Regions from separate parts of the Caldalkalibacillus salinus genome, predicted to be linked through region 1. Evidence: riboswitches for the same ligand, from Rfam matches in the RefSeq annotation. Region 1 holds a riboswitch; each other region holds the start of a gene.
What was found. A riboswitch is a leader RNA that binds a small molecule or an ion and turns the genes downstream of it on or off. The one in region 1 is predicted to bind S-adenosylmethionine.

Region 1 (4,343 bases):
GCACGTGCTGCCTCAATCGCTGCGTTTAAGGCTAGTAGGTTCGTTTGATCAGCAATATTGGTGATAATTTGTGAAATCTCTCCAACCTGCTTCGATTTGGCTCCGAGCTGTTGGATCGTGTCCACTGTCTGTGTATTTTTACTCGCCACGTCACTAGATAGCTTCGTGAGTGAAGTGAGTGTGTTAACCCCTTGGGTACTCACTTGTTCTGTTTGGTTCGCTAATGTGGCAGCCTCTTGAGAATCCTCTTTTAGCTCGATGACCATATCAGCCAATTCACTAATCATGCGTGAGTTTTCCTCAGCAGAGTTGGCTTGGTCTGTTGCCCCACTAGCAATTTCTTCGATGGCACGTGCGATATCATCCGTTTGCGCATTGTACGTTTGGGTTTGAGACAGCATATCGTGCGCCGAGTGTGTCACATTACTTGTAGAGTCCAGGACAGTTCTTAATAATGTTTGGTTCGTATCGGCCATACGGTTCAAGGATTGACTTAATTCGCTGATCTCATCATTTCCACTGATGTTAACACGCTGTGTGTAGTCTCCTCTTTCTAAAGCCGCAATGGTATCCTTCAGAGCATAGATCCGACTCGTAAAGGAGCGAATGAAGAAGTATAGACCCACCAAACCAATAAGAGAAGATAAGATAATAATTAAGAACGTGTTCGTTTTGATCGTTTCACGGCTCATAATTGCTAGCTTGTTCATTTCAAAATCCAGCCCAACGACCCCTACGACACTGCCGTCATTTGCATGTACGGTTTTGGCCAATGTGAGCGTGGTGTCTCCCGAACCCGTATCAATATAGGGCTCTGTATAGATGATCTGTCCTGGATTGTCCACAGCTTGTTGGTACCAATCACGTACACGAGGGTCGAATTCTGTCAAGTCCACACTAGAAGGTGGTACAGGGTAGAGATAGAATTCTCCTTCTTGAGACCCGACATACGCGTTCATGATGTATTCAGATTCATCTGTGATTTTTTTGAAATACTCATAGTAGTACTCCGTTTTACTGCCATCATTAACGGACGGTAAATGGTTTAAGTCCGTCGTAGCGTCTTGAAAGTTATTACGAGCAACGTTAAGCTCTGGTCTTTGACTTAAGTCATCAAGAAGTTCCTCTGTCTCTTCGAATAACTTTTTAAAGGATGATGACATGTCCTCTAGTTCTTCTTTGGAGCCAATCACAGCGGTATGATTGATAACCTCCGTCTGTTTGTAACTCAGAAACCCGAGTATGGACGTTGGGACAATCAGTGTAATTGCTAACACCAGTATGAGTTTCCCTTGAATACCCCTTAGGTTTAAGTTCATACGTTTTTCCTCCTATTCTCTCTTGTAGTCTGACGTCTGTTTGTCTGGTTATAAAACCAGATAAGGTGCCGCCTGAAGATAACAAAATGCGCCAAAAAATCGCATAAAACTTCTTTATTATGACTATTCGACATGTTGTGACATCTTCCTGCTAGTAGAGGATAAAAATTCCTTCATTTTATAAATTGAGACTAATTGACTATATTCGTTGACAGAGGTGGACAAATAGGGTAGGATATGCCTGAAACGGATACTCTTATCCTGAGGAGTGTGAGGGACAGGCCCAATGACGCTCGGCAACCTCCCTCTTTTTTTAGTATAAAAGAGGAACAGGTGCTAACCTGCAAGAACGACGACGTTCTTGGAAGATAAGAGAAGAGGTCATGCTTTACTGTAAACGCCTTTTTCTCTAGGCGTTTTTATTTGTATAGAGCACTTTTTATCATGGCATATCAAAGGGAATGAGTACCGTATCAATTCATGCACATACTATAACGTAATAATGAAAGGGAGGAACGAGAATGGCCTTAAAAAAGGGACATCGCTTATTTACATCTGAGTCCGTAACAGAAGGTCACCCAGATAAAATTTGTGATCAAATTTCAGATGCCATCTTAGACGCCATCTTGGAAAAGGACCCCAATGCCCGGGTGGCTTGTGAAGTCTCCGTCAGCACGGGCCTGGTATTAGTAGCCGGAGAAATTACCACAGAGTGTTATGTCGATATTCCCAAGATTGTTCGCGATACGGTCAAAGATATTGGCTATACACGGGCCAAATACGGATTTGACTACGAAACCTGCTCAGTATTAACGGCCATTAATGAACAGTCCCCTGATATTGCCCAAGGTGTCAACCAAGCTTTGGAGTCCCGTGAAGGACAAATGACTGATCAAGAGATTGAAGCCATAGGTGCAGGAGACCAAGGGCTAATGTTTGGCTTTGCGTGTAAAGAAACACCTGAGTTTATGCCTCTACCGATTTCATTAGCACATAAATTGGCTAGAAAAATGAGCGAAGCTAGAAAAAAAGAAACGATAGATTATCTTCGTCCTGACGCCAAAACACAAGTCACGATTGAATATGATGAAAATAATGAACCCGTTCGAATTGATACAATCGTGATTTCAACACAACATCATCCTGAAGTGGATCAAGAGCAAATTAGGAAAGACCTTATCCAAAAAGTGATCACGCCTAATGTCCCGAGTGATTGGGTGGATGAAGAGACGAAAATCTTCATTAACCCGACAGGCCGTTTTGTAATTGGGGGGCCTCAGGGTGATGCAGGTCTAACCGGCCGTAAAATTATCGTTGATACGTACGGAGGGTATGCCAGACATGGCGGGGGTGCTTTTTCTGGTAAGGATCCCACTAAAGTCGACCGTTCAGCAGCCTACGCTGCAAGATATGTGGCCAAAAATATCGTAGCAGCTGACCTCGCAGATAAGGTTGAAGTCCAGCTCGCATATGCCATTGGTGTGGCTCAACCCGTTTCAGTCGCGATCGACACGTTTGGGACAGGTGTCCTAGATGAGGAAAAGTTAGCTGAAATCGTACGCGAGCATTTTGACCTACGCCCGGCAGGGATAATTAAAGAATTAGACCTACGCCGTCCGATGTATCGCCAGACAGCTGCTTACGGTCATTTCGGGCGTCACGACGTCGATTTACCTTGGGAAAGAACAGATAGAGCGGAGATCCTTAAAAAGTATCGACCATGATATCTGTTTAAGGGCAGGCGATGTCCGAATGAAAATTGGTCAAAAAATGCAATAAATCGCCATTAAACGACCTCAAAAGCTCACATTCAAAGCTTTTGAGGTTTTTTTATTATTGTGCAAATGGCAAATTTTATCTTAAACTAGTAAAAAAGTACCCTAGAAAATTTCCCAATGTTGCCAAGCCTTTTATCCGCTACAATAGAAGTAGAGAGATAGATATAGGTATGAAGGACTTAATAACTAAAAATTGAGTCAGGTAACTGCGATTTCAAGATGCTGTCCCGCCTAATCAGAGACTTAATCAAAACTATGGGGAACAGGGATGTGAGATGATGGCAATTGAAGTAGCGTCGTTAGACGGCGTGATTGAACGAGCCCTCAACACAATGGAAGAAACCAAGTATCAAGTATTTGATATCGCAGAACAAGCCAGACAAGAAATGATCAACTTAGAGCGCGAAATCAAAAAGGTCAAGGGCGAAGTCGAAGACGTAATCGAAAAAAACGATGTTTTAGAAGCGCAGTTCCTGAGCGCACGCAAAAAACTTTCACAAGTGAGTCGTAATTTTACGGTGTACACAGAAGAAGATATACGCCAAGCGTACGAGAGGGCAAATACCATACAGGTTGAGCGGATCTTGTTACAGGAAAAAGAAAAGCAACTGAGAGAGAAAAGGGATGATCTTCAGTTGCGCTTGCGCAACATTGAACAAACGGTTGAAAGGGCAGAAGGGGTCTTAACACAGTTTGGTGTCGTTGTCGAATATCTGTCGGGTAACATGGCAGAAATGAAACAAATGATCGAGGATGCACACCAGAACCAACAATTAGGATTTAAAGTCATTCAAGCACAGGAAGAGGAACGGAAGCGTTTAGCGAGAGAGATACACGATGGTCCAGCGCAATCAATGGCGCACCTCGTCCTACGAATGGACTTAGTGGACAAGGTCCTTTCAACTGGGGATGAGTTAAGGGCGAAAGAAGAATTACAAAGTCTCAAGCAGTCAGCTAGAGAAAGCTTAGCGGATGTTAGGCGTATCATATTTGACTTGAGGCCAATGGCACTGGATGATTTGGGTCTAGTTCCTACACTGAAGAAATACATAGAGAGAATACAACAAAAAGTAGACGTGAAAATCAAATTTAAGACGAAAGGGAAGGAGATTCATTCATCCTCATCATTGGACGTTGCCGTCTTCCGTTTAATTCAGGAGTCGCTTAATAATATTATCAAGCATGCACAAGCGACAAAAGCGACAGTGAATCTCTCTTTCTCTAGCGATCATGTTCAGGTTGTGAT
Region 2 (4,343 bases), on a different contig from region 1:
CGTCGATTTCGCCAGCGTCCAATGTTTGGTTAGGTGTTGTGTAATCTGTAAACTCGACGATGTCTAATGCGATTCCTTCTTCTTCAAGCATCGGTTTTACAAATTCTAAAATTTCAGCATGAGGGACCAAGGTTGCCCCCACTGTTAACTCTTGCACTTCTTCCCCATTTTCATTTCCAGCACCTTCATTATCTCCACCTTGCCCTTGTCCACATGCCGCAAGAACTAAGATAAGAGCAAAAATAAAGCCAAACTGTAAAATTTTCTTCATGGTTTTCTCTCCTTTTTCTTTTTTATTATTTTTGGGTTATTGATATATATTTTAAACTTTACCGCTTGTCTATTTTCCTAACGATAAAGTCCCCAAGCATCTGAAAGATTTGTACCATAATAATGATGTTTATCGTTGAAATCCAGATGACATCCCACTGGTGACGCTGGTATCCCATGAATGCCAAGTGTCCTAATCCGCCCGCCCCAATCAGTCCAGCCATAGCGACATAGCCAATAAGTGCAATTCCTGTGACGGTAATGCCTGATACTAACGCCGGTTTAGATTCAGGAAGCAATACTTTATATATAATCTGGAGGTTGGACGCGCCCATCGACTTAGCCGCTTCAACAACCCCTTTTGGAATTTCTCTGAGACCAATTTCAACTAATCTGGCGTAGAATGGCGCAGCACCAATAACTAGAGCAGGAATCGCTGTTTTAGCCCCGATGGCACTACCTAATAGCGCTCTAATGATAGGGACGAGTAAGATTAAAAGAATAATGAAAGGAATAGAGCGAAAAATATTCACAAATGCGCTCACAGCTCTGTATAGCTTCTGGTTTTGCCATGGGTTCCCCTCAGCCGTCATATACAGGAGTATGCCAAGTATCACGCCAAAGATGGCAGTGAAGAGAATGGACACGCCCATCATATACAGTGTCTCTACAGTCGCATCCCATACTCGGTCCCAGCGTACATTGGGCACGACATCTTGCTGAAACCCATTCAATAGGTCTGTCATGTTGCTAACACCTCCACTTCTACTCCTTGATTTCGGAGGTAGGTCAGTCCTTTCTCTATGTCACGATCTTGACCACTAATGTGCAGTATGAGTGTCCCGTAGGAAGAATCTTTAAGACGACTCACCTTCCCTTGCAGGATATTCACTTCTAATGTTGTTTCTCTGATTAACCCGTTAATGATTGGCTTTTCCGCCTCTTCGCCAACAAAGTGACATTGTATCACTTGGCCACCATCGATGTCCCAATCCGCATGTACTTCTAATGCTTCATTCGACTCGGTCACCTGCTTCACAAACCTTCGCGTCATATCTTGCTGCGGATTCTGAAAGACCTCTATGACATGACCCATTTCAACAACTTTCCCACTATCCATCACCGCCACTCTGTCACATATCTTGCGGATAACATGCATTTCATGTGTGATAAGGACAACTGTTAATCCTAGCTTTTTGTTGATGTCTTGTAGTAATTGCAAAATGGCATCCGTTGTCTTAGGGTCCAAGGCTGAGGTGGCTTCATCACATAGTAACACTTTTGGATTATTGGCCAATGCGCGCGCAATCCCGACACGTTGTTTTTGTCCGCCACTCAGTTGTGATGGATACTGGTCCTCTTTACCTTCTAGCTCAACTAAACGTACCAGTTCCATGACCCTCTCTTCCCGCTGCTCAGGTGGGACTTTTGCTATTTCTAAGGGAAATGCGATGTTCTCCTTGACGGTCCGTGACCAGAGCAAATTAAAGTGCTGAAAGATCATGCCGATTTCTTGTCTCTGCTTTCGCAATTCAGTAGAGGGGAGTGCACTGATATCAACACCATCGATGTGGACGGCGCCACTCGTTGGCCTCTCAAGCAGATTTAGCATACGAATGAGTGTACTCTTCCCAGCTCCACTATAACCTATGACCCCAAATACTTCCCCTTTTTGGATGTCTAACTGTACATGGTCCACCGCTGTTACGGATTGTTGATTCCCACGGAAAACTTTAACCACGTCTTGTAAGTTAATCATCCTACCACCTCACTTTCTATTTAAACAATATAGATCCATCGTTAATACATTGTAGCGAACAGCAAATACATCCATAAAAAAAATCCTTTCAGCTTCAAAGCGGAAAGGATGCGAGTTATTATCTTCATCCTCTCATCACTCGAAGATTTACCTCTTCGCAGGAATTGGCACCTTTCCTTCATGTCGTCCACGAAGGCGGTTGCCGGGTTTCATAGGGCCAGTCCCTCCACCTCTCTCGATAAGAGTGCATGTATCATTCAGTTTATAAGTCACTGAAGAAGATAATAACATGACTTTATTTAGTTGTAAACCGTTTTGTTAAGCATGAAAAAGTTGGCAGTTCTATCTCCAACTGGCTTAAGCCAGCAATATCTTCTGCGAATGTATTTAATCACGTTCTAAGGTGTCGTTGCAAGGTGAAGCCAACTCTTATTATCATGGGTGCTTTGAGCGTCATCCAATTGTCCATTGACGTCATTTTTCATGTTCTCTTGGGATTTAGGTCCGTTTTGATGTCCATTCCCATGTTCCCCTTTACCCGGTGTGTGTTTTTTTTTATCATCGGAGCTTGATCCAGATGACTCACGTTGTTTCTCTTTGTTATCTTTTTCTAAACCGGGAGGGATAAATAATAGGCCTGGTGCATTCAAACGTCCTTTACCGGACTTTTTTTCCTCAGAGGCACCTTCTTCATCCGAACTTTCAGTCATACCTTCAACTTCTATATTAACGCTTTTATCTTCAGAGTCTGGATGATTGCCATTGTTGCCTTGGCCTTTGTTGTTACCTTGGCCTTTGTTACCATTGCCTTTATTGCCTTGACCCTGGTTACCTTGGCCTTTATTGCCTTCACCTTTGTTACCTTGGCCTTTGTTGCCTTGATTGTCTTGACCCTCATGACCTTGGCCTTTGTTACCATTAACACCTTTACCGTTTTCTTGACCTTCTTCAGAAGCGTTATGATGTCCATTCGATTGACCTGGTTGTTCATCTACATCCTCTTCAGCTTCACCATTGTCCTTATGATTGGATATCACATTTTGTAAGCCGTTAAACTCTTGTGCCAACTCCGCAATGGATTGACCTTTTAATTCCTCAAGGTTGATGTCTACCCCTTGTTCTTTAGCTCCCAAATAAATGGAGTAACGCCCGGTAGACATACCCTCTTCTTGCGCTTTCGTACGTACCTCTTCATCCACTGTTACTTTGTGAAGCTTCACTTTGTTCTCTTGTTCTGCCTCTGTTTCCTCTACAGGCTCATGACTGACTTCACTCTCGATAAGCTGTAAGGCAGTATCAACGTTTTCTGTGTATTTCGTTTCACTATCTTGGTCAACGAATGACGTGGCTAATAGCACATCTTGGTTCCCCTCAAGAAAGCCATCGATTCTTGCTTGGGAAATCACGTCATATGTTAGTTCTGGAAGTGACTTTCCTTTCCATTCATCACTAAGATGTGAAACTAGGAGCTTCCCATCATCATTTAGAGGTTCTAAACTAATGACTTCCATGGACTTATTAAGGCCCATTTCGATACTAGGATTGATGTCGATGTTGACATAGGCTACTGCGGTATCATCAGCTCCAAAAGGGACGAGGGCGAACATGGATGCGAATACTAATAAGAAGGAAGCGACTAAGGCTAATGCTGGTACAGTTTTCTTCTTTCTGCTTTTGACTTCGAACGGTACAACTTGAGCAGAAGGTACGTCAACTTCCATTCCAACTTCCCAGTGCAGTTTGTTTGCTTTGACTTTACGGAATTCGCCTTCAGGGGTCATGACAACTGCTTCGTCATTTTTCATTTCTAGAATGAGTCCCTTATTCACTGATTTCCCTCCCTTCTTTCATGTCTTCCTCTGGCTCGATATAGGATTGCAGTGATTCATACCCTCCGATATAAATCAACGCCATCGCTATTATATACTTTCGATTCCTCTCTACCGTTTTACGACTGCAGTTCACAAATTTTAATAATTCTTTCATCGGAAGTTGCTTTTTTTCCTTTAAATGAAAAACAAATTCTTGGTGTGTGGCGAGGGTTTTGGCGATTTGCTTTGCATTTTCTCTAGCATCTACATGCTTAGGACATAGGGTGACCAAATCCTGGAAGGTGATGTCGTACTCCTTGAGTAGCTCCTGGTAATCAGCGATATCCATTCTACGACGTTCAATTTCTTGGTGCTGTTGATACTGGTTGACAGAGGCGTGAACTTGGGCGATGCTTTCTTGTTGCTGTTCCTCATCTGTTGATTCTGTTTCTAAGAAGATATCACGCGTTTGTCTCGTTTCCTTACGTATATAATCAATCACA
Region 3 (4,343 bases), on a different contig from region 1:
CTTGCTCAATGTCCGTCATATCTACAAACGTGTAGTCGATGCCAAAGCGCCTTAGCACGCCTGTCACCATACGGTAAGTTCCACCGTACACATCTTCAGATATGAGAACGTGATCGCCTTTAGAAAACAATAAGAATGCTGTTGAGATGGCGGCCATGCCTGAGGCAAAGGCAAAACCTCTCGTCCCCCCTTCCAATTGAGCGATCGTCTCTTCTAGCGCTTCCCGTGTTGGGTTGCCTGAGCGGCTGTAATCATAGGTGCCTAACGTATCCGTCTGACGCTGGTGAAAGGTTGAAGCGTGATGAACGGGTACACTGACTGCTCCCGTATCCGGCTGGACAGCATGCTCATTGTGAACCAACTGCGTCTCTGTTCGCACATGATAGTTTTGCTTACTCATCTATAGACACCCCCTTAGTTGAGGCCGTACCGGATGCCTTAACGTCAGACTGCACAGATGGTGAATGCGCCATTTTATTTTGCGTTTGGTTTATGGCCTGTGAGTCTGCTATGACTTTTGTATCTTCTATGGCTTGTGTGTTTGCTATCGCTTGTGTGTCTGCTATGGCTTGTGTGAGGGCTTGATCAAGATCATCGATGATATCTGTACTCTGCTCAATCCCTACTGAGATACGCAACAGTCTATTACACACGCCATTTTTGATACGAATATCCGCAGGTATATCGGCGTGTGTCTGCGTCGCCGGATAAGTGATAAAGGTTTCTACACCACCGAGACTCTCAGCAAAGGTAATAAGCTGAAGGTGCCTAAGCAACGGCCCGACCGCCTCTTCTTTTTTTATCCTAAAAGAGGCCAATCCCCCAATCTCAGGGTAGAACACGTCATCGACGTATTCATGTGCTTTGAGGTAGGCAACCACTCGCTGGGCATTGGTTTCCTGTTTTTCTAAACGGAGTGCTAAAGTTTTCATCCCTCTCATGAGCAACCAGGCGTCAAGTGAAGACAATGTCGATCCTATCGCATTATGCAAAGTGGCAAGTCTCTCACATAAATCAGCTCCTTTGGCCACAATAAGACCAGCTAACACATCATTATGTCCTCCTAAATACTTGGTCGCACTATGTATCACAATATCGGCTCCTGAACGAATCGGCTGTTGCCGCAAGGGTGTATTCAGCGTGTTATCCACGATGAAAGTGAGCTTGTGAGCTTGGGCGATAGCGCTTAAAGCTGCTAAATCTGCCTGATGCATCAAAGGATTGGTTGGCGTCTCTATAAAAATCGCTTTGGTATGACTACTGAGCGCTGTTGTGAATGCCTCAGGTTCACGGATATCGACGTAATGAAAAACAATCCCATAGCACTGGCGTAAATGCTCAAACAAACGATACGTCCCGCCATAAAGATCCTGACCAACGATGATCTCATCTCCTTGTTCAAACAAGCTTAATACTAATTGGATGGCGGCCATACCTGAGCTACAAGCGAATCCTTGATCTCCTTTTTCTAGATCTGCAATGGTACGTTCTAAAACGTCACGTGTAGGATTACCCGTGCGCGTATACTCGTACCCTGTCGATTGTCCTAGTCCACCATGGCGGTAAGCCGTAGAGAAAAAAACAGGTGTACTGACGGTTCCAGTTTCAGTCTCACTACGATTCCCAATCTGTGCGAGCTGTGTTTCTAACTCGTACGATTTCTCTTTTTGTCTTTTCATGCTCATCCCTCTCATCCCCCTATCCATCAAATAAAAAGAGGCCCTCATACTGACACATACGTTTTAAAACGATGTCATGTACGAGAGCCTCCGGTTGTCCGGTCAGCACTCTGCTGCTATATATTGACGCGTTTTTAGCATTGTTTCTAAATCCTAAGCCAAGTACAACAAGCTAAGTATAATGCGTTATATACAGAACTACGATTGACGCTTATCCTTTTGCTTGTTTCCTTTTTCAAGTGGGAATCTTTGTTTATCCAAGCGATGAATCTCTACGATTTGTGAATCGTGTACCACAATCTGTACTGAGCCATACTCCAATCCTGATAAAGCTTCGGTTATTCTGTTATACGTTTCGTGAGGGATTGTACTAGTTTCATTTTTAGGCATGGTTTCTCCTCCTCCACTATGATGTTCAGAGGCGTTTTTTTTTAAATAAAAAACGACCTCTGATAAGAGGTCGACGCTTATAAGTTTATTTTTAGTCCGACCTCTCATCTTTCAGAACCAAGCGTTCTGCTGGATTTGGCACCTTTTGTGTGGACTGTCAATCGAGAAGCCACACAATGGTTGCCGAGGTATCATAGGGCCAGTTCCCTCAACCTCTCTTGATAAGAGTTCTTAATGAATATGTGATTTTCAATTTGTAATTTTAACCAATTATACTCCTGACTTGAGGTCTCGTCAATGTATTTTTTAATTTATTTTTAATTTTTCTACACTTGATGTTAAACGCGCTTGTATTTGATCCTCTATCCATAAACTTATGAGCGGATGAGGTAGAATCGCTCTCCCTCGGACGTAACGCACCGACTGTAAACGACTTGGGATCACATGAGAGGTGAAGTAACCCTCAGCGATAAAAAGAGGTAAAACCACCATGGGAGCTTCTTGATTGACCTCTTCCAGGGATCGGATTTTACTTGGCAGTTGATCAGGAAGTAAGGTGGCATAGCTTACGTGCTCTAGACCTGTCTCTTTTTTCAACTGTCGCACGATGCTTGCTAAAACCGTTTGCCACTTTGTCAGCCAATGAGCCTTATCACTGCCATGAGCGACGAGCAATACAGGCTGATGGCTACTTTGCATCACCTGCCCTAGGCGCTGACGGAGGATGGACACTAGATTAGGATGATCATCAATCGGAGGACACCACTGTATTCTGGCATTCGTCCGTACTCTGGGGACGTCTGTTGGTCTTACACACCGCCGATTGATTCCAAGTATATATTGGATCTCCGCGAGATGCGTACTCCCTGAACAAACGAATAGCGGAACAACGATAATGTCTTGCACCCCTTGTTGTTCAAGTTTTTGCACACCTTCGGCGATGCTTCTCTCCTCAACAAGCTCCAAATAGCTGATCACCATCGGAATGGGTGATCGCACCCGCCGACAAAGCCGGTCAATTTGCTTAACCCAGTTCGGATTGCGTGAGCCGTGAGCGATGATGAGCACCCCTTGCCTTAAATCACCGCGAGACAAGCGTAGATTTGAATACATCCCACTCATGATAGACTCCTTTTGGTTCTTTTAACTGCTGTTCGGTAAATTGTAAAGCCTCACTAACTGTGGGAAAACGGCCACAGAAATAGTAACGCACCGCTGTGTTAAAAAGCACTTGGGCTCGAAAGTCGGCAATGTCTGCTGATGTATCCCCTTTTAAAATGCGCTGAATGATTTCAATTTGTTGTTCGAGATTTAACGTCTCTCGTGAACGATCTCTTTTGCGCTTAAGCCCGTAATCTTCAGGATCAATTTCCAATGCGTGAACCTCTTCGGGGGTCACCTTATAGTAGAAGCTCTTTCGATGTAAGGGGAGATCCTCTGAGCCTTCCACTCCCTGAACGATATATGCTTCCCGATAACCTAAAGCTCTCACGAGTGCCACATGTAAGTCGATGACAGTACGGTGAAAAACGCCGACGATTAACGTATGCGCCTGTGTGATATTAAGTAATTTCTCAACCGTGTTCAGAAATGTACGCACCCCGATTTCTTCTCGAATATGACGAATCTGGGCAAGTGGGGCACACAAGTGCTCTGTGAGCGCAAAACCCATGTTCGTCTCCTTCAATTGTTGATTGAGATCCTGTAATGTCTCCGACGTTGGCAACCCTAAGCCTTGGGCCATATCAGCCAACGATACACCCCACTTAGGAGGTAAACTTGGACTACTATGCGTATAGACCGGCACCCCACTCTGGGCCATTAAGATAGCTGAGGGAAGGGTAGCTGCAAACGTATGGCGCCCCGTATAAGGACCCGCTAAGTCTATGATTGGTTTAGAATGAAAATTTGTTGCCAATGTCTGTGCATTGGCGTTATTCATGATAGGGGCTCTCAGTCGTTTACAAAAAGCGAGCACCTCATCCACCGACTCCGTTTTCAGGCGTTGTGCGACGAGGAACGCCCCAATTTGCGCGTCCGTTGCTTCACCTGAGATGATACGTTCCGCTACTGATTCAGCCTGAGCATACGTCAAGTCTTTTGAACCTTTCTTTCCCCTGGCTACGATTTTTAACCATTGCTCCATGTTCAGTTCCCCCTTAGCCTACATGCTCAAGTCATCACGCCATCATTGCCTTTTCTACGCTTAGGCCATTGATATGTTAGTGGTTAGGACGCTTCTACTCCGATGGCAAGGATATCGTCTAGTTTTTG

Region 2: linked by a shared signal. The riboswitch ahead of JKM87_RS10710 (methionine ABC transporter ATP-binding protein) and the one ahead of metK (methionine adenosyltransferase) in region 1 are both predicted to bind S-adenosylmethionine.
Region 3: linked by a shared signal. The riboswitch ahead of JKM87_RS09470 (YezD family protein) and the one ahead of metK (methionine adenosyltransferase) in region 1 are both predicted to bind S-adenosylmethionine.

What each region holds. Positions count from the first base shown of each region.
Region 1 covers NZ_JAERVL010000006.1:224,739-229,081, reverse strand. The annotation lists gene JKM87_RS06960 (methyl-accepting chemotaxis protein) at 1-1,319, opposite strand, end outside; SAM riboswitch class I at 1,573-1,694, shown strand; gene metK (methionine adenosyltransferase) at 1,841-3,043, shown strand; gene JKM87_RS06950 (sensor histidine kinase) at 3,376-4,343, shown strand, end outside.
Region 2 covers NZ_JAERVL010000015.1:231,424-235,766, forward strand. The annotation lists gene JKM87_RS10700 (MetQ/NlpA family ABC transporter substrate-binding protein) at 1-271, opposite strand, end outside; gene JKM87_RS10705 (methionine ABC transporter permease) at 330-1,016, opposite strand; gene JKM87_RS10710 (methionine ABC transporter ATP-binding protein) at 1,013-2,029, opposite strand; SAM riboswitch class I at 2,159-2,274, opposite strand; gene JKM87_RS10715 (anti-sigma-I factor RsgI family protein) at 2,428-3,858, opposite strand; gene sigI (RNA polymerase sigma-I factor) at 3,851-4,343, opposite strand, start outside.
Region 3 covers NZ_JAERVL010000013.1:17,736-22,078, forward strand. The annotation lists gene metC (cystathionine beta-lyase) at 1-400, opposite strand, end outside; gene JKM87_RS09465 (methionine biosynthesis PLP-dependent protein) at 393-1,679, opposite strand; gene JKM87_RS09470 (YezD family protein) at 1,878-2,069, opposite strand; SAM riboswitch class I at 2,171-2,297, opposite strand; gene JKM87_RS09475 (sirohydrochlorin chelatase) at 2,376-3,191, opposite strand; gene JKM87_RS09480 (anthranilate phosphoribosyltransferase) at 3,151-4,215, opposite strand; gene JKM87_RS09485 (nitrite/sulfite reductase) at 4,299-4,343, opposite strand, start outside.